Regions from separate parts of the Mesorhizobium bavaricum genome, predicted to be linked through region 1. Evidence: predicted binding sites of a transcription regulator. Region 1 holds the regulator's gene; each other region holds the start of a gene.
What was found. The regulator HrcA, encoded in region 1, represses chaperone genes, less so after heat shock. The targets are predictions, from matches to a motif close to GTTAGCACTCNCNNNNNGNGAGTGCTAAC.
Positions count from the first base shown of each region.

Region 2: the regulator HrcA is predicted to act here: its motif matches at 3,250-3,278, upstream of groES (co-chaperone GroES).
Region 3: the regulator HrcA is predicted to act here: its motif matches at 2,439-2,467, upstream of groES (co-chaperone GroES).

Region 1 covers NZ_CM165566.1:1,063,344-1,068,933, reverse strand. Annotated here, with positions in the region: gene AC1RZR_RS05085 (PQQ-dependent sugar dehydrogenase) at 1-63, opposite strand, end outside; gene AC1RZR_RS05080 (hypothetical protein) at 175-372, opposite strand; gene hrcA (heat-inducible transcriptional repressor HrcA) at 396-1,481, opposite strand; gene rph (ribonuclease PH) at 1,657-2,373, shown strand; gene AC1RZR_RS05065 (VOC family protein) at 2,580-2,990, shown strand; gene rdgB (RdgB/HAM1 family non-canonical purine NTP pyrophosphatase) at 3,005-3,667, shown strand; gene hemW (radical SAM family heme chaperone HemW) at 3,664-4,827, shown strand; gene AC1RZR_RS05050 (low molecular weight protein tyrosine phosphatase family protein) at 4,881-5,204, shown strand; gene AC1RZR_RS05045 (EamA family transporter) at 5,228-5,590, shown strand, end outside.
Region 2 covers NZ_JBXAYV010000001.1:11,134-16,723, reverse strand. Annotated here, with positions in the region: partial or broken gene AC1RZR_RS32860 (DUF1173 domain-containing protein) at 495-1,673, shown strand; gene AC1RZR_RS32855 (DNA -binding domain-containing protein) at 2,572-2,832, opposite strand; gene groES (co-chaperone GroES) at 3,330-3,626, shown strand; gene groL (chaperonin GroEL) at 3,692-5,347, shown strand.
Region 3 covers NZ_JBXAYV010000001.1:100,190-105,779, reverse strand. Annotated here, with positions in the region: gene AC1RZR_RS33300 (ABC transporter ATP-binding protein) at 1-635, shown strand, start outside; gene AC1RZR_RS33295 (hypothetical protein) at 900-1,358, opposite strand; gene AC1RZR_RS33290 (hypothetical protein) at 1,469-2,209, opposite strand; gene groES (co-chaperone GroES) at 2,519-2,815, shown strand; gene groL (chaperonin GroEL) at 2,881-4,539, shown strand.

The sequences.
Region 1 (5,590 bases):
GGCGAATGTTATGGCGGTGAGAAACAGTGCCGCGGGAATAGCCAGCCCGGCCGATCGGATCATTCTGTTCTCCAATTCCGGCCACAGAGACCGGTTGCGAAGAGAACAAACGGGCAGTTTCGTCGATCGTTCCGTGGCACACGATGAGTTCAAGTGAAACGGAGGTTGCCAGCCTCAGTTGCCGGCGGCGTAAAAATCGTCGTCGAGGCGTTTTTCCAGTTCGACGAGATCGGCCGGCAGCGGCAGGCCCATGGCGCGCATTTCCCGCAGTTTTTCGCGCAACTGCTCGTGGATTTCGTGCTGGTCTTCCGGCTGGTTGATCATCTCTTCCAGCAACAGGCTGATCCGGGCCTTGAATTCTTCGAGCGCCATCGTCGTCTCCTCGGTTACCCAGCTCAACGCAGCATGCGGGAAATCAGCTGCGCCGTATAGTCGACCATCGGCACGATACGGGCATAGTTGAGCCGGGTCGGGCCGATGACGCCGAGCGCACCGACGACGCGGGCATCCTTGTCGCGATAGGGCGCGACCACCAGCGACGAGCCCGACAGCGAAAACAGCTTGTTTTCCGAACCGATGAAGATGCGCACGCCCGATCCCTGTTCGGCCAGGTCGAGCAGCTGGATCAACCCGTCCTGCGTCTCCATGTCCTCGAACAGGTGGCGCAACAATTCGATGTCGGCCTGGGCGGTAACGTTTTCGAGCAGATTGGCGCGGCCGCGCACGATGAGCCGCGCCGGCAGGCCGCTGTCGGCGCCCGCCCACACCGCCAGCCCTTTTTCGACCAGGTCCTGCGACAGCGTGTCGAGCGCGGCCCTGGTCTCTTCCTTGATGCGGGCAATCTCGATCCGCGCCTCGGCCAGCGTGCGGCCGCGAATATGGGCGTTGAGGAAGTTCGAGGCTTCGTGCAATTGCGAAACGGTGATGCCGGCCGGCAACTCGACGACGCGGTTTTCGACGTCGCCATTCTGCGACACCAGCACCGCCAGCGCCTTGGTCGGCTCGAGCTGGATGAATTCGATATGCTTCAGCGCCACCTCGTTCTTGGCGGCCAGCACCAGGCCGGCGCCGCGCGACATGCCCGACAGCATCTGGCTGGCCTCGGTCAGCATATGCTCCAGTGTCGCGCCTGAGCCGGACGCCCGGACCTGCGCCTCGATGGTGCGCCGCTCCTCGTCGGAAAGGTCGCCGAGTTCCATGAAGGCATCGACGAAGAAGCGCAGGCCGGCCTGCGTCGGCAACCGGCCGGCCGAGATGTGCGGCGCATAGATCAGGCCGAGATGCTCGAGGTCGCTCATCACATTGCGGATGGTGGCGGGCGATAGTGAGGACGGCAGGATGCGCGACAGGCTGCGCGAGCCGACCGGTTCGCCGTCCTTCAGGTAGGAATCGACGATGCGCCGGAAGATGTCGCGCGAACGCATGTCGAGCGACTGAAGCGCGGGCGACAGCAGACTGGGTTCGGCGACTGCCTTGGTCATTCGGCCAAAAACCTCCGGCCCAAGGATATAGACTTCACCACGGCCCGCGCAACCGGTGTCTGAGTCAGATCACCCGCTGTCTGAGTCAGATCATCCGGCCATTTTCCTTTGCGCCACGCGCCCCATGTGGTTACAAGCCGGCCAAGAATCCGAAAAATGACGGGAAAGAGCCTGAATGCGCCCCTCCAAACGCCAATTCGATGAAATGCGCGCCATCTCCTTCGAGCGCGGCGTCTCCAAGCACGCCGAAGGCTCATGCCTGGTGAAGTTCGGCGACACGCATGTCCTGTGCACGGCCAGCCTCGAGGAGAAGGTGCCGGGCTGGATGCGCAATTCCGGCAAAGGCTGGGTCACGGCGGAATACGGCATGCTGCCGCGCTCGACCGGCGAGCGCATGCGCCGCGAAGCCTCCGCCGGCAAGCAGGGTGGCCGCACGCTGGAAATCCAGCGGCTGATCGGCCGCTCCTTGCGCGCCGTAGTCGACCTGCAGGCGCTGGGCGAACAGCAGATCACCGTCGACTGTGACGTTATCCAGGCCGATGGCGGCACCCGCACCGCGTCGATCACCGGCGGCTGGGTGGCGCTGTATGATTGCCTGCGCTGGATGGAAGCCCGCCAGATGGCCAGCGTCGCCAAGGTGCTGAAGGATCATGTCGCGGCGATCTCCTGCGGCATCCATGACGGCCAGCCGGTTATCGACCTCGATTATCTCGAGGATTCCTCTGCCGGCACCGACGCCAATTTCGTCATGACCGGCAAGGGCGGCATCGTCGAGATCCAGGGCACCGCCGAGGGCGAGCCTTTCTCCGAAGAACAGTTCGCAGCCCTGATGGGTCTGGCCAAGAAGGGCATCCAGCGCCTGGTCAGCCTGCAGCAGATGGCGGTGGCTTAGTTTTTTATGCCGAGCTTGAGCGCCCCCCTTTGGCCTGCCGGCCATCTCCGCCTCCAGGGGGGAGATCGGCTTTCGCCAACTGTCGGCGGCGCGATTTGTGCGGAGGCGCTGAAGCTGCCGATCTCCCCATTTGAGGGGGGTCCGAAGGACGGGCCGAGACCGGTGGCTCGGGCCAGGCAAGCCGGCAGGCCAAAGGGGAGCGCTTCGTGACGCCTCCCGCAATCCTGGAATCCGCTCTCTACGTTACAGACTTGCAAGCCGCCGAAAGCTTCTACGCCGACGTGCTTGGACTTCCCCTCCTCGGCAAGGTCGACGGTAGGCATCTTTTTTTCCGCTGCGGGCCTGGCGTGCTGCTCATCTTCAACGCCGAGGCGACGAAAGTGCCGCCCGCAGCCGACGCGAGACTGAAAGTGCCGCCGCATGGCGCGGTCGGCGAGGGTCATCTGTGCTTTGCGGCCAGCGCCGACGAGATCGCGGAGTGGAAAGCGCATCTTGAAGCAAAGAAGATCGCCATCGAAAGCGAATTTGAATGGCCGCAGGGCGGCCGTTCGATCTATATACGCGACCCCTCGGGCAATTCGATCGAATTCGCCGAGCCACGAATCTGGGGCATATGATGCATTCGCCAACCATTCACTCGCTTGACGGAAAAAAGATCGTCGTCGCCAGCCACAATGCCGGCAAGCTGCGCGAATTCGCCGATCTGATGGGGCCGTTCGGCTTCGAAGCGAAGTCGGCCAAGGACTATGGCCTGCCGGAACCGGACGAGACCGGCACCACCTTCGAGGAGAACGCCTACATCAAGGCGCTCGCCGCTGCCCAGGCGACCGGCCTGCCGGCGCTGTCGGATGATTCCGGCCTGTGCGTCGACGCGCTCGACGGCGCGCCCGGCGTCTACACCGCCAACTGGGCCGAAACCCCGGACGGTTCGCGTGATTTCGGCATGGCCATGCAGCGCACCGAAGTGGCACTGCAGGAAGTCGGCGCCGCCTTGCCGGAACAGCGCACGGGGCGCTTTGTCGCCGTGATCTGCCTGGCCTTTCCCGACGGTGACGCCGAATATTATCGCGGCGAGGCCGAAGGCACGCTGGTCTGGCCGCCGCGCGGCGAACTCGGCTTCGGCTACGACCCGGTGTTTTTGCCCAACGGCTTCGACAAGACCTTTGGCGAGATGAGCGCCGAGGAAAAGCACGGCTGGAAACCCGGCCAGCCGACCGCGCTGTCGCACCGCGCCCGCGCATTCCAGAAATTCGCCCAGGCGCGATTGGATCTGGCCAGATCGGGCTCGGTATGAGCATGCTGCTTGACCGGGCGCCCGGCTTTGGCGTCTACGTCCATTGGCCGTTCTGCGCGGCCAAATGCCCCTATTGCGACTTCAACAGCCACGTCCGCCACCAGCCGGTCGACCAGGACCGCTTCGCCGCCGCTTTCGAGGCCGAGCTTGCGACAATGCGCGAGCGTACCGGGCCGCGTGAGGTGACCAGCATTTTTCTCGGCGGCGGCACACCGTCGCTGATGAAGCCGGAAACCGTGGCCAGGGTTTTGGACGCCGTGGCGAAGAACTGGACGGTGCCTGATGGCATCGAGGTGACGCTGGAGGCCAATCCGTCCTCAGTCGAGGCCGAACGTTTTCGCGGCTACCGGGCTGCAGGGGTCAATCGCGTGTCGCTCGGCGTGCAGGCACTGAACGATGGGGATTTGCGTTTCCTCGGCCGGCTGCACAATGTCGAAGAAGCGCTTCATGCGATCGGTCTGGCGCGAGAAATCTTTCCGCGCCTGTCCTTCGACCTGATCTATGCCCGGCCCGGCCAGACGCCCGACGCCTGGCAGGCCGAGCTCGAACAGGCGATCAGCCATGCCGCCGATCATCTGTCGCTCTACCAGCTGACCATCGAGGAGGGGACGCCCTTCCACGCCCTGCATGCGGCGAAGAAATTCATCATTCCCGACAACGACGCCGCCGCCGACCTCTATGCGCTGACACAGGAGATCACATCGGCGCACGGACTACCGGCCTACGAGATTTCCAACCACGCCCGGCCGGGCGCCGAGAGCCGGCACAATCTGACCTACTGGCGCTATGGTGAATATGTCGGCGTCGGGCCGGGCGCGCATGGCCGCTTCGTCGAAAACGGGCGCCGCACGGTCACGATCGCCGAACGGATGCCGGAAACCTGGGCCAATCTGGTCGAGGCCAAGGGCCATGGCGTCACCGGCGGCGAGATCCTGACGCGCTCGGAAGAGGCCGACGAATTCCTGCTGATGGGCCTGCGGCTGGCCGAAGGCATCGACCTCTCGCGCTACGAGGCGTTTTCCGGACGCGCTCTGTCGAGCGCGCGACTATCGGTGCTGCAGGGCGAGGGGCTGGTGGCGCCGATCGGCAACGCTCGGCTCCGCGCCACGCCGACCGGCATGATCGTGCTCGACGCCGTGGTGGCGGATCTGGCGCGCTGAAGCATGATCCCGAAAAGTGGGTCCCGGTTTTCGGACAAGATCATGTTCGGTCCTTGAAAAACGTCCTCTTCGTCTGCAGCCAGAACCGCTTGCGCAGCCCGACCGCCGAGCAGGTGTTTTCCAAGCGCAGGGATGTCGAGGTCGCGTCGGCCGGAACCAACCACGATGCCGACACGCCGTTGACGCATGGACTCGTCGCCTGGGCCGACATCATCTTCGTCATGGAAAAGGCGCACCGCGCCAAGCTGCAGAAGAAATTCAAGGCCAGCCTGAAGAACGCCCGGGTCATCTGCCTCGACATACCGGACGACTATGAATTCATGGACCCGGTTCTGATTCGCCTTCTGGAAACACGCGTTTCGCGATATCTCGGTTGAGACGTCATCCGCGAGGCCACCGAATGAACCTGACCGTTTCCTCCTGGCAATTCTGGGCACTGTTGTCGGCGGCTTTCGCAGCGCTTACGGCGATCTTCGCCAAGGTCGGCATCGAAAACATCAATTCGGATTTCGCCACCTTCATCCGCACGATGATAATCCTCGTCGTGCTCGGTGCCATCCTGCTGGCCAGCGGCCAGTTCCAATCACCGGCTACGATCTCTGGAAAGACCTGGCTTTTCCTCGGCCTGTCCGGTCTGGCCACCGGAGCCTCGTGGCTTTGCTACTTCCGCGCCCTGAAGATCGGCAATGCGGCGCAGGTGGCGCCGATCGACAAGCTAAGCGTCGTGCTTGTGGCGGTGTTTGGCGCGATCTTTCTCGGCGAG
Region 2 (5,590 bases), on a different replicon from region 1:
GCCCTGAAGCAGGGGCGTCGCCTTCCTTGTCATCAGCATCGCGCCGGCCCGCGCGGAAGCCAGACTGAGCCGGTCCCGTGTGCGCCGGTAATCTCTCCCAGGCAAGGGCGGCGCCCGTCCTCACATGCCGGAACCGACACCTGCGCTCCGGCGTCCTGCCGTTGTCGATAGGTGTCCACAGGCCATCGCTGTAACCGTTGACGATGGCTGCGACCCGCAGCGCCACGGTGTTGATGCCGCGGCAGCGCCTGCCTGATGCGACGTTGGTCGGGCCGGCGGCGCTGGTTTCCGTTTTGGAACCACGACGCGCCCCAATCACCTGCACCTTCTTCGATTGCAGCGATGATCTCGGCGGTGATGCGCGTGTATGCCGTGGCAAACAGCCCGTTTTCGATGGCAAAAGCATGACTCAATGGGCGTGGGGATGCGGCGGCGTCCGGAGCAACGGAGGGCCGCCTCCTCGATCACCTAGTCAGCAAGTCTGAAACCTCGCATTGCCGCCTGATCTACAGGCTGCGCTAGCGGATGCATACCGCAGAAAGCTGCGACCGCTTTGCTTGTGCAAAGAGCCCTGCCCGGCGATGTATATTGCGCAGGTTGGCGACCAATACATGGTCAAGCGGATGCCGCCGTCGGGTGGCAGCCATGATCCGTCCTGTTCCTCTTACGAGCCGCCCGACGAACTGTCCGGCCTCGGCGTGCTGATGGGCACCGCTATCCAGGTCGATTCCGAGAGCGGCATGGCCGCGCTGATGCTGGACTTTCGGCTGTCGAAGGTCGGCACGCGATCTGTGCCGGCAGCTGGCGCCGTAGGCTCGAACAGCGTGGTCGGAGACACCAGGAAACTCTCGCTGCGAGGCCTGCTCCATTACCTCTGGCACGAAGCGGAGCTGACGGTCTGGACGTCACGATGGGCTGGCAAACGGCATTGGTGGAATATCCGTTGGCACCTCGTCGAGGCCGCTGGCCAGATGACGGTCAAGGGCGGAGCGCCGAGCGAAATCCTGTTCGTGCCCGAGCCGTTCCGGTCCGCCGATAAAATCGCGATCGAGAAAAGGCGCGGGCAGGCGCTTGCACCTGCGCTGCCCCCGAAGAGCGGCCCCAGAAAGCTGATGATCCTGGTCGGCGAGGTCAAGGAGTTCAGCCCGGCTCGGGGCGGTCACAAGTTGATCGTCAAGCACATGCCGGGGTTCGTGTTCCTGTTGGATGAGAGTCTTCAACGTCGGCTTCAAACCCGCTTTGAAACCAAGATGGCACTCTGGAGCGCGGATGAGGCATCGCATCTAGTCGCGATTGCCACCTTCGGGTTGACCCCGGCGGGGCTGGCGGTGATCGAGGAAATGGCCATCATGGTCGTGGCGGAGAATTGGGTGCCTTACGAGTCCGCCTATGAAAAGAAGCTGGTCGACGCCCTTGCAAGGACCGGGGAGCGAAGCATGAAAGGACTGCGCTGCAATCTACCATTGGACAGGCCAACCGCGACGGCGATATTGCAGACACAGCCGCGGCCGGTTGGCCTCTAGATCGTCCCCCCTTCTTCCGATGGCACATATGAGGAAACGCTGAGCGAACTGATCGCGTCGCGACCGGAGTTCGATTCCTGGATCTGGCGGACGGCCGATAGTGAGATGCCGACTTTGCCTGGTCGGCAAGACGGTGGGCCCATCATATGAGGCACCGTTCGCGGCCGGTATTTCAGGTACGCTGGTATTATCATCCAATTCGCTCGTCTGAGCGGATATTCCCGGCAAATGATGTATCCGCCCTGGACCACAGAGCGGGTTGCAGTGCGGACGTGCAGGCGATCCCTTCCGGTTCGCAAGTTGGGCGGGTCACGCCGTGTTCGTAGCCGCTGATGAGCTTCATCGCCTCTGGCGCGCAACAAAAGGGCCGGGCTTGCAGCACCCGGCCAAGCAAGAGGGCAAAAACCTCCAGAGGGGAACGCGCCGGACGCAATGGGAGGAGAACGCCCGACGCACAACGGCATATAAGTCAGCAAGGATGACATCTCAACGACATGCCAGTAGACCACGAGGCCTGATCATCTTGGTGCACTGAAGCTTGCGAGCCCGGGCGTTTGCCCAAAACCTCATTTCACGTTGCTTTCGGAATTACAAAAGCTCAAGACGGCATGGCTGCATATATCGGTTCCGGCGCCTAGCAGCCGAAACGATTTCCGGGGCGAACGCGTATTCGTAATAGTTTATGACGATACTTATGCTGCCGAGACATTTATTGCCTTCAGCCACAACCATTACTATGCCACGAGGTTTCGCCTGCTGCCTTCAAGCCAACCGGAGAATTTCATGACAGAAGAAGCCGAGCACAGCCTCAGAACACGGCTTCATCTTCTCCGCCTTAGCTGCGCCGGCCAGGTATGACGAGCGGCCGCCGCTGACCTGCATGGCCACGCCAGACGCATCGGCGCAGCGAACATTCTGCCTGTACGAGCAGCGGAGTTTGACAATAAATAGACGTATCCCGCAGGCCCGGATGTCATGCCATTCTTGTGGCGGACGGCCATGATCACGTCTGAACAAGCAGCGTGTGTCGCCGCCCGTTCATCCTTATTTACGCGAACAACTGCTTGTAACCGGTCGTCATCATCCAGTTCGCCCGATCGAGATGGCTTCTCGCGGCTTTCCGCGCGCGCACCGGCTCTTCCGCCGGATCGATGCCGAGGATGACCTGCGCCATCTCCTCATAACTGGCATCGTCGGCGGAGGCGTCCAGGAACCTCAAGTAGGTCTTGAAGTGCTCCTTGTCGTCGGTCAGGCTGTCCGACCAAGGGACTTCATCTTTAAGACCTGATTTAACGTCTGGGTATTTCATCACGATATCGAGCTCCGTAAGCAACTGGTCGAAGATCTCACTTCGATAGGCTACCCGAACCCGAGGGAATATCGCCTCGACACGACGTTCCAGATCATGGTCTGCAAGTGCCTGCCGAAGCGACGAGCGCTCCTTTTGGCGATGCAACCCGAGGTTAGGGATGAATTGCAAAAAGCTCAAGACTGTTCGGCTGGCCGTCGATTCCGGCCGACTGCTCGGCCGTTAATTTCACATAATTTCACATTCCAAATAAGACACAAAAGTCGGCCCAAAGCTTACGGCCGAAACGCGCGTAGGCAGTGGGATTGCGCCGTAAATGGGGGCAGGCTTCCGCGCCGATTCCACATCTTTTGCCCTTCGGTCCGTCCCCCCGCCCGTCTTGACTAAGTACGAACCTACAGCCTATCTCACCGACATCTTAGCACTCCCCAATAGCGAGTGCTAACCACCCTCCGGCAACGGAGAACCTTTCAACCTCCGCACCAGGGATATCCAAAATGGCAAAGTCGAAGTTCCGCCCGCTTCATGACCGCGTGGTCGTTCGCCGGGTCGAATCCGAATCCAAGACCGCCGGCGGGATCATCATCCCCGACACGGCAAAGGAAAAGCCGCAGGAAGGCGAGATCATCGCTGTCGGCTCGGGCGCCCGCGACGAAGCTGGCAAGCTCGTCCCGCTGGACGTCAAGGCCGGCGACCGCGTCCTGTTCGGCAAGTGGTCGGGCACCGAAGTCAAGCTCAATGGCGAAGACCTTCTGATCATGAAGGAAGCCGACATCATGGGCATCATCGGCTAACACGCCGCTGCCTTTCATCCGTACCATCCAATCTGAATTTCGGGCGAAATGCCCAGGAGCTAAAAATGGCTGCCAAAGACGTAAAATTCTCCCGTGATGCCCGCGAGCGCATGCTGCGCGGCGTCAACATCCTCGCCGACGCGGTGAAGGTAACGCTCGGCCCCAAGGGCCGCAACGTCGTCATCGACAAGTCGTTCGGCGCCCCGCGCATCACCAAGGACGGCGTCACCGTCGCCAAGGAAATCGAACTTTCCGACAAGTTCGAGAACATGGGCGCGCAAATGATCCGCGAAGTCGCGTCGAAGACCAACGACATCGCCGGCGACGGCACCACGACCGCGACCGTTCTGGCACAGTCGATCGTCCAGGAAGGCCACAAGGCGGTTGCCGCTGGCATGAACCCGATGGACCTCAAGCGCGGCATCGACCTCGCGGTTAGGGACGTCGTCTCGACGCTGATCAAGAACGCCACGAAGATCAAGACCTCGGAAGAGGTTGCCCAGGTCGGCACCATCGCCGGCAATGGCGACGAGTCGGTCGGCAAGATGATCGCGGAAGCGATGCAGAAGGTCGGCAACGAAGGCGTCATCACCGTTGAGGAAGCCAAGACCGCCGAAACCGAGCTGGAAGTCGTCGAAGGCATGCAGTTCGACCGCGGCTACCTCTCGCCCTACTTCGTCACCAACGCCGACAAGATGGTTGCCGAGCTCGAGGACGTCTACATCCTGCTCCACGAGAAGAAGCTCTCCAACCTCCAGGCCATGCTGCCGGTTCTGGAAGCCGTCGTGCAGACCTCCAAGCCGCTGCTCATCATCTCGGAAGACGTCGAAGGCGAGGCCCTGGCCACGCTGGTCGTCAACAAGCTGCGTGGTGGCCTGAAGATCGCCGCCGTCAAGGCTCCGGGCTTCGGTGATCGCCGCAAGGCCATGCTGGAAGACATCGCCATCCTGACCGGTGGCCAGGTCATCTCGGAAGACCTCGGCATCAAGCTCGAGAATGTCGGCCTCAACATGCTCGGCCGCGCCAAGAAGGTGTCGATCTCCAAGGAGAACACCACCATCGTCGACGGCGCCGGCAAGAAGGCCGAGATCCAGGGCCGCGTTGCCCAGATCAAGCAGCAGATCGAAGAGACCACTTCGGACTACGACAAGGAGAAGCTGCAGGAACGTCTCGCGAAGCTGGCGGGCGGCGTTGCGGTGATCCGCGTCGGCGGTGCGACGGAAGTCGAAGTCAAGGAAAAGAAGGACCGCGTTGACGATGCGCTGAACGCGACACGCGCGGCCGTGGAAGAAGGCATCGTTCCCGGCGGCGGCGTTGCCCTGCTGCGCGCTTCGCTGAGCATCAACGCTGTCGGCGCAAACTCCGACCAGACCGCTGGCATCAGCATCGTGCGTCGTGCGCTGCAGGCTCCGGCCCGCCAGATCGCGGCCAACGCCGGTGCGGAAGCTTCGATCGTTGCCGGCAAGATCCTTGAGAACAAGGGCGCGACCTTCGGCTACAACGCCCAGACCGGCGAATATGGCGACATGATCGCCATGGGTATCGTCGATCCGGTCAAGGTCGTCCGTACGGCTCTCCAGGACGCGGCCTCGGTCGCCGGCCTGCTCGTCACCACCGAAGCCATGATCGCGGAGGCTCCGAAGAAGGAGGCGGCTGGCGGCGGCATGCCTGCCGGCATGGCTGGCGGCGGCATGGGTGGTATGGGCGGCATGGATTTCTAAGGTCCACGCACCTCAACAATCTCGAGGGCGGCAGCGATGCCGCCCTTTTCCTTGAAGTCGTATCCGGCCGGAAATGTTCGGCGCGTACACCGACCGTATGGCCGTAGTAGCGCTGGTCGTGAAAGCTGGACTAGAAGCGAGCGCGGGCACGGATACGGCGGAGAGCCGCTGGCGTCGGGGCTTCGAAGACAATCAACGATTCGAACCCTTCCATGAGTATGAGGGAGCGGTGGCGAAAACGTG
Region 3 (5,590 bases), on a different replicon from region 1:
TCGTCGGCGCCAGCGGCTCCGGCAAGACCACGCTGCTGCGTATTCTTGCGGGACTGGAGGCTGCCGACAGCGGCGCCGTCGCGATCGACGGCCAGCCGGTGCATGGCGTCGGCGCCGAGCGCGCCGTGATCTTCCAGGAACCGCGCCTGCTGCCGTGGCTCAGTGTGCTCGGCAACGTCGCCTTCGGCCTCGAAGTGCGCGGCGTGCCCAAGAGCCAAGCCGAGGAACGCGCCCGTTTCTACGTCGCGTTGGTCGGCCTTGCCGAATTCGCCGATGCTTTTCCGAGCCAGCTTTCCGGCGGCATGGCGCAGCGCGTCGGCATCGCCCGGGCGCTCACCATCCAGCCAGAGATCCTTCTGCTCGACGAGCCGCTGGGGGCGCTGGACGCTATGACCAAGATCGGCATGCAGGAAGAACTGGCGCGCATCTGGAGTGAGGAGAACGTCACCATGGTGATGGTCACCCACGATCTGGAAGAGGCGATCTATCTGGCCGACCGGGTGCTGATCCTGCCCAAGGAGAAAGGTGGCGCGGCAAGGCTGATCGACATCGACCTGCCACGCCCGCGCGAGCGCAGCGAAACCCGCTTCGTGCGCTATCGCGAAGAATTGCTGCGCGAGTTTGGGTTGCATTGACAGAGATGAATGAACGAGCCGCCTCAAGCGCCCCTTGCCATTCCATCGCAGATACTTTGTTGGATGATGAATAGCCCTGCCACTCAAGGCAGGGCTCCGCAACACCCACGGATTGCGCCATGCTTACTCGACGTCTCGGTTCGACACATCGATGCTACTAAAACTCCTCATCGTCTGATGAAATTGGACGGGAAGCCCCCGACCTTTTCTGAAACGCCGGGGTCGGACCATATCGGCCTTCGCTCGCCTCCCCTCTCGGCGCACTCACTTGTGCGGCATGCAATAGACTCCCTCGGATCCCATGAGTACCGCGCCACCCTTCAACTCGCTCAATGCGCCGACCCACGCTTGCGAATAAGTGCGGCTGGCATCCACGGCCGTCAGCCAAAGAACGCGATTGTCGGCCAGTTCAACTTTAACTTCCTGCTGCAAAGGGCTCCCCTGCACGGTCTGTTGATAGTGGCGTTTGATCCTGACATTGCTGGCCGGAAACTCAGCTTCGTTGCTGCCGTAGTTCAGCACAAATCCAGTGTGGTCCCCAGCCACTGAGCAACCGCCATCACGCTCGCACACGATTTTGGCAGCTGTGTTGCAGTCCCATCTTAGTGAAGCGGGCCACATAGGATTGTCCACGTTTGATCGCGGCTTGTCGCTCTGACCAGCCGCTGCCAACACTGCGCCTGTGTTCAAAATCACAGTGGACAGGAGAAGCACCTTGAACACTTCAAACCTCCCTGAAATTGTCACCGTCGTAGCACCTCGTCCTGCGTGATCGCCTGGCTCATGGGATGTTGAGAGTGAACCAGCTTTTCTGGCGCACGCCGTTCGCGTCATCATACTCGATGAACCAGGGCTTTCCGCGCATCGGTCGAGGGATGGTGTAAGTAGGTGGGGCCATTACCAAGGGAATGCCCTCGATCGTTTCCCGCGGTCTGGGTTGTTGCCGCAACCACCTTACCGTCGATTTCGATTTGGACCGGACGTGATCCGTCTCCATGATACCCGCCGAGTCCTTTGTTTTTGAAAACGACGGGTAATGAGAGCCTATCGGCCGCGATGCGGCAGATGTTTCGTTCTTGACCTAAGCCCGGCCGATCGGATTCGGAGCTGCCAACTGCTTGCCAGCCAGACGGACAATCCTCATACTTCCCAAATCTCGCCGCGCTTGAGTCGGCTTGCGGACAGGTCGGCCAATTAAAACCCGGGGCTTCCATCGCCGCAATCAACTTGTAAATTGGCGGCACGAGGGGGTGCCTTGCCAGTCGCCGGAAAGACATAGGAGGACCTGACAGCCCCATTCGACGCTTTTGATTGGGATGGAAGAGCTGCGACACCAACTGATGCGGTTTGATGCCCCTCTCCAGGATTGCCTTGGTGATGACGCCGGTTCCCGCGCCAAGCTCTAGGATCGGCATTCCGGACCGCGGGTTGATGACGCTTGCCATCCGGTGCGCCGCATATATCGAAGTGGGGATGAGGGCTCCTACGCCCTTCTTGTCCTTCTGCCAGGCTTTGAAGAATTGCACTTCTTCATCAAACCTCTTGCCGAGCAGCTCCTTCAGTCGGAAAACCATATCCACTCCTTGCTTGCGCCCTCACCCTAGGTCATCTGGCAAAGCGCGTTGTGGCCAAGCTCTGCGATATTTGCAAGCCCGTTACGACTTGCTTGCGGTTAGAGCCCGGTACTGGCAGTCACGAACAGCGAGGGCCTCTTGCGGTCGCATGGCAGCGCGATTTTTGCTCTTCGCCCGTGACCCTCTTCCTTCTTGACTAGGATGAGCCGGTAGCCTATTTCACAGCCGCGTTAGCACTCGACACCTCTGAGTGCTAACAACGGTCCGGCAACCGACCTCTCAATCTCCGCACCAGGGAAAATCCAAAAAATGGCAAAGTCGAAGTTCCGCCCGCTTCATGACCGCGTGGTCGTTCGCCGGGTCGAATCCGAATCCAAGACCGCCGGCGGGATCATCATCCCCGACACGGCAAAGGAAAAGCCGCAGGAAGGCGAGATCATCGCCGTCGGCTCGGGCGCCCGCGACGAAGCTGGCAAGCTCGTGCCCCTGGACGTCAAGGCTGGCGACCGTATCCTGTTCGGCAAGTGGTCGGGCACCGAAGTCAAGCTCAATGGCGAAGACCTTCTGATCATGAAGGAAGCCGACATCATGGGCATCATCGGCTAACACGCCGCTGCCTTTCATCCGTACCATCCAATCTGAATTTCGGGCGAAATGCCCAGGAGCTAAAAATGGCTGCCAAAGACGTAAAATTCTCCCGTGATGCCCGCGAGCGCATGCTGCGCGGCGTCAACATCCTCGCCGACGCGGTGAAGGTAACGCTCGGCCCCAAGGGCCGCAACGTCGTCATCGACAAGTCGTTCGGCGCCCCGCGCATCACCAAGGACGGCGTCACCGTCGCCAAGGAAATCGAGCTTGAAGACAAGTTCGAGAACATGGGCGCGCAGATGGTCCGCGAAGTCGCTTCGAAGACCAACGACATCGCCGGCGACGGCACCACGACCGCGACCGTTCTGGCGCAGTCGATCGTCCAGGAAGGCCACAAGGCCGTTGCCGCCGGCATGAACCCGATGGACCTGAAGCGCGGCATCGATCTTGCCGTGACCGACGTCGTCGCGACGCTGATCAAGAACGCCAAAAAGATCAAGACCTCGGAAGAGGTTGCCCAGGTCGGCACGATCGCCGGCAATGGCGACGAGTCGGTCGGCAAGATGATCGCCGAAGCGATGCAGAAGGTCGGCAACGAAGGCGTCATCACGGTTGAGGAAGCCAAGACCGCCGAAACCGAGCTGGAAGTCGTCGAAGGCATGCAGTTCGACCGCGGCTACCTCTCGCCCTACTTCGTCACCAACGCCGACAAGATGGTTGCCGAGCTCGAGGACGTCTACATCCTGCTCCACGAGAAGAAGCTCTCCAACCTCCAGGCCATGCTGCCGGTTCTCGAAGCCGTCGTGCAGACCTCCAAGCCGCTGCTCATCATCTCGGAAGACGTCGAAGGCGAGGCTCTGGCCACGCTGGTCGTCAACAAGCTGCGTGGCGGCCTGAAGATCGCCGCCGTCAAGGCGCCGGGCTTCGGTGATCGCCGCAAGGCCATGCTGGAAGACATCGCCATCCTGACCGGTGGCCAGGTCATCTCGGAAGACCTCGGCATCAAGCTCGAGAACGTCGGCCTCAACATGCTCGGCCGCGCCAAGAAGGTATCGATCTCCAAGGAGAACACCACCATCGTCGACGGCGCCGGCAAGAAGGAAGAGATCCAGGGCCGCGTTGCCCAGATCAAGCAGCAGATCGAAGAGACCACTTCGGACTACGACAAGGAGAAGCTGCAGGAACGTCTCGCGAAGCTCGCGGGCGGCGTTGCGGTGATCCGCGTCGGCGGTGCGACCGAAGTGGAAGTCAAGGAAAAGAAGGACCGCGTCGACGACGCCCTCAACGCGACCCGCGCGGCCGTGGAAGAAGGCATCGTGGCTGGTGGTGGCGTTGCGCTGCTGCGCGCTTCGGCCAACATCAAGGCCACCGGCGCCAATGCCGACCAGGCTGCTGGCATCAACATCGTTCGTCGTGCACTGCAGGCTCCGGCCCGTCAGATCGCCGCGAACGCCGGTGCTGAAGCTTCGATCGTTGCTGGCAAGATCCTTGAGAACAAGGGTGCGACCTTCGGCTACAACGCCCAGACCGGCGAATATGGCGACATGATCGCCATGGGCATCGTCGACCCGGTCAAGGTCGTGCGCACGGCTCTCCAGGACGCGGCTTCGGTCGCCGGCCTGCTCGTCACCACCGAAGCCATGATCGCGGAGGCTCCGAAGAAGGAGTCGGCTGGCGGCGGCATGCCTGGTGGCATGCCCGGCGGCGGCATGGGCGGCATGGGGGGTGGGATGGGCTTTTAAAGGTCCACGCATCTCGATAATTTCGAAAGGGCGGCAAGCAAAGCCGCCCTTTCTTCGTGTCCATTGCGCCGGTTGTCGGCGACCCGCAAGCCGGATATAGGCCCGATAAGGGTTAAGCTTATGTTTGGACGGATACTGCCTTTTCTCCTGGGGCTGGCTTTACTGTTGGGTAGCGGCTGCGCACGCAGCGATGATGGTACGGTGATTATTCCGAGAGCGCTTGATACCAGGCGATTCTTTGACAAAGAGCCGCCACGCCTGCAGCAGCCACAGATCGAAACCAGCGTGTTTCCGGTTGCGCCACAGAAGCCGGAACGGCTCGAACCGCGCCGTATGGCAAGTCTCAAGACATCCAACAGACGGGCATCGCCGGCCGCAAGCCCGCCGCTCTCCTCTTCCGAGCCGAGCAAGCCGCTTGTCTGCAAGAACATCAGCGAGCCCGGCAAGCGGTACCGTGTGGTTTGCGAATAGGACCCTTGGTTCGGCCAGCATTCTACCCACGCGGCGCCTTCCGGATCAGGTTGAGCGACGGACCATAGATGTTGCGATCCGGCACAGGAACACCGCCTCAGGCATGGTGCTGACGGATTGCCCGTATGGATAAAGTTCGTCAATACTCCAGACAGGACAAGGCTTCCCGGTCCGCCCGCCTCATCCGACGAAATCCGAAAGACCAGGCGCGAGGCGGTTTGTGCTTCGCGATGTAATCACCGATCTGCCGCAAATCCGCCTTGGCTTCAGTCGTAAGGCAAACTTTCATCGGCCGAGTCCGGCAGCGTGGTTTTCTACCCCGCAGTTCGCTGAAAACATCCTCAACGGCATGCGTTCGTCCTGCGTCAGCATCGGCCGGTGCTCATTGCACGAGCCGGTCGAATTGAGGTGCGCCCATGGCGAGGCGTGCTCCCTTTCGAACTCCGCCACCTATGCTATCTCCTGGGCACGGCGAAGCATGGCAGCTTCCGCAAGGCAGGTATCGCCGTACCGGTTGGAACGATTGGATGACTGGCGGACGGCTGACCGACGCCGATTATTGACCCGCCAGAGCGCAACT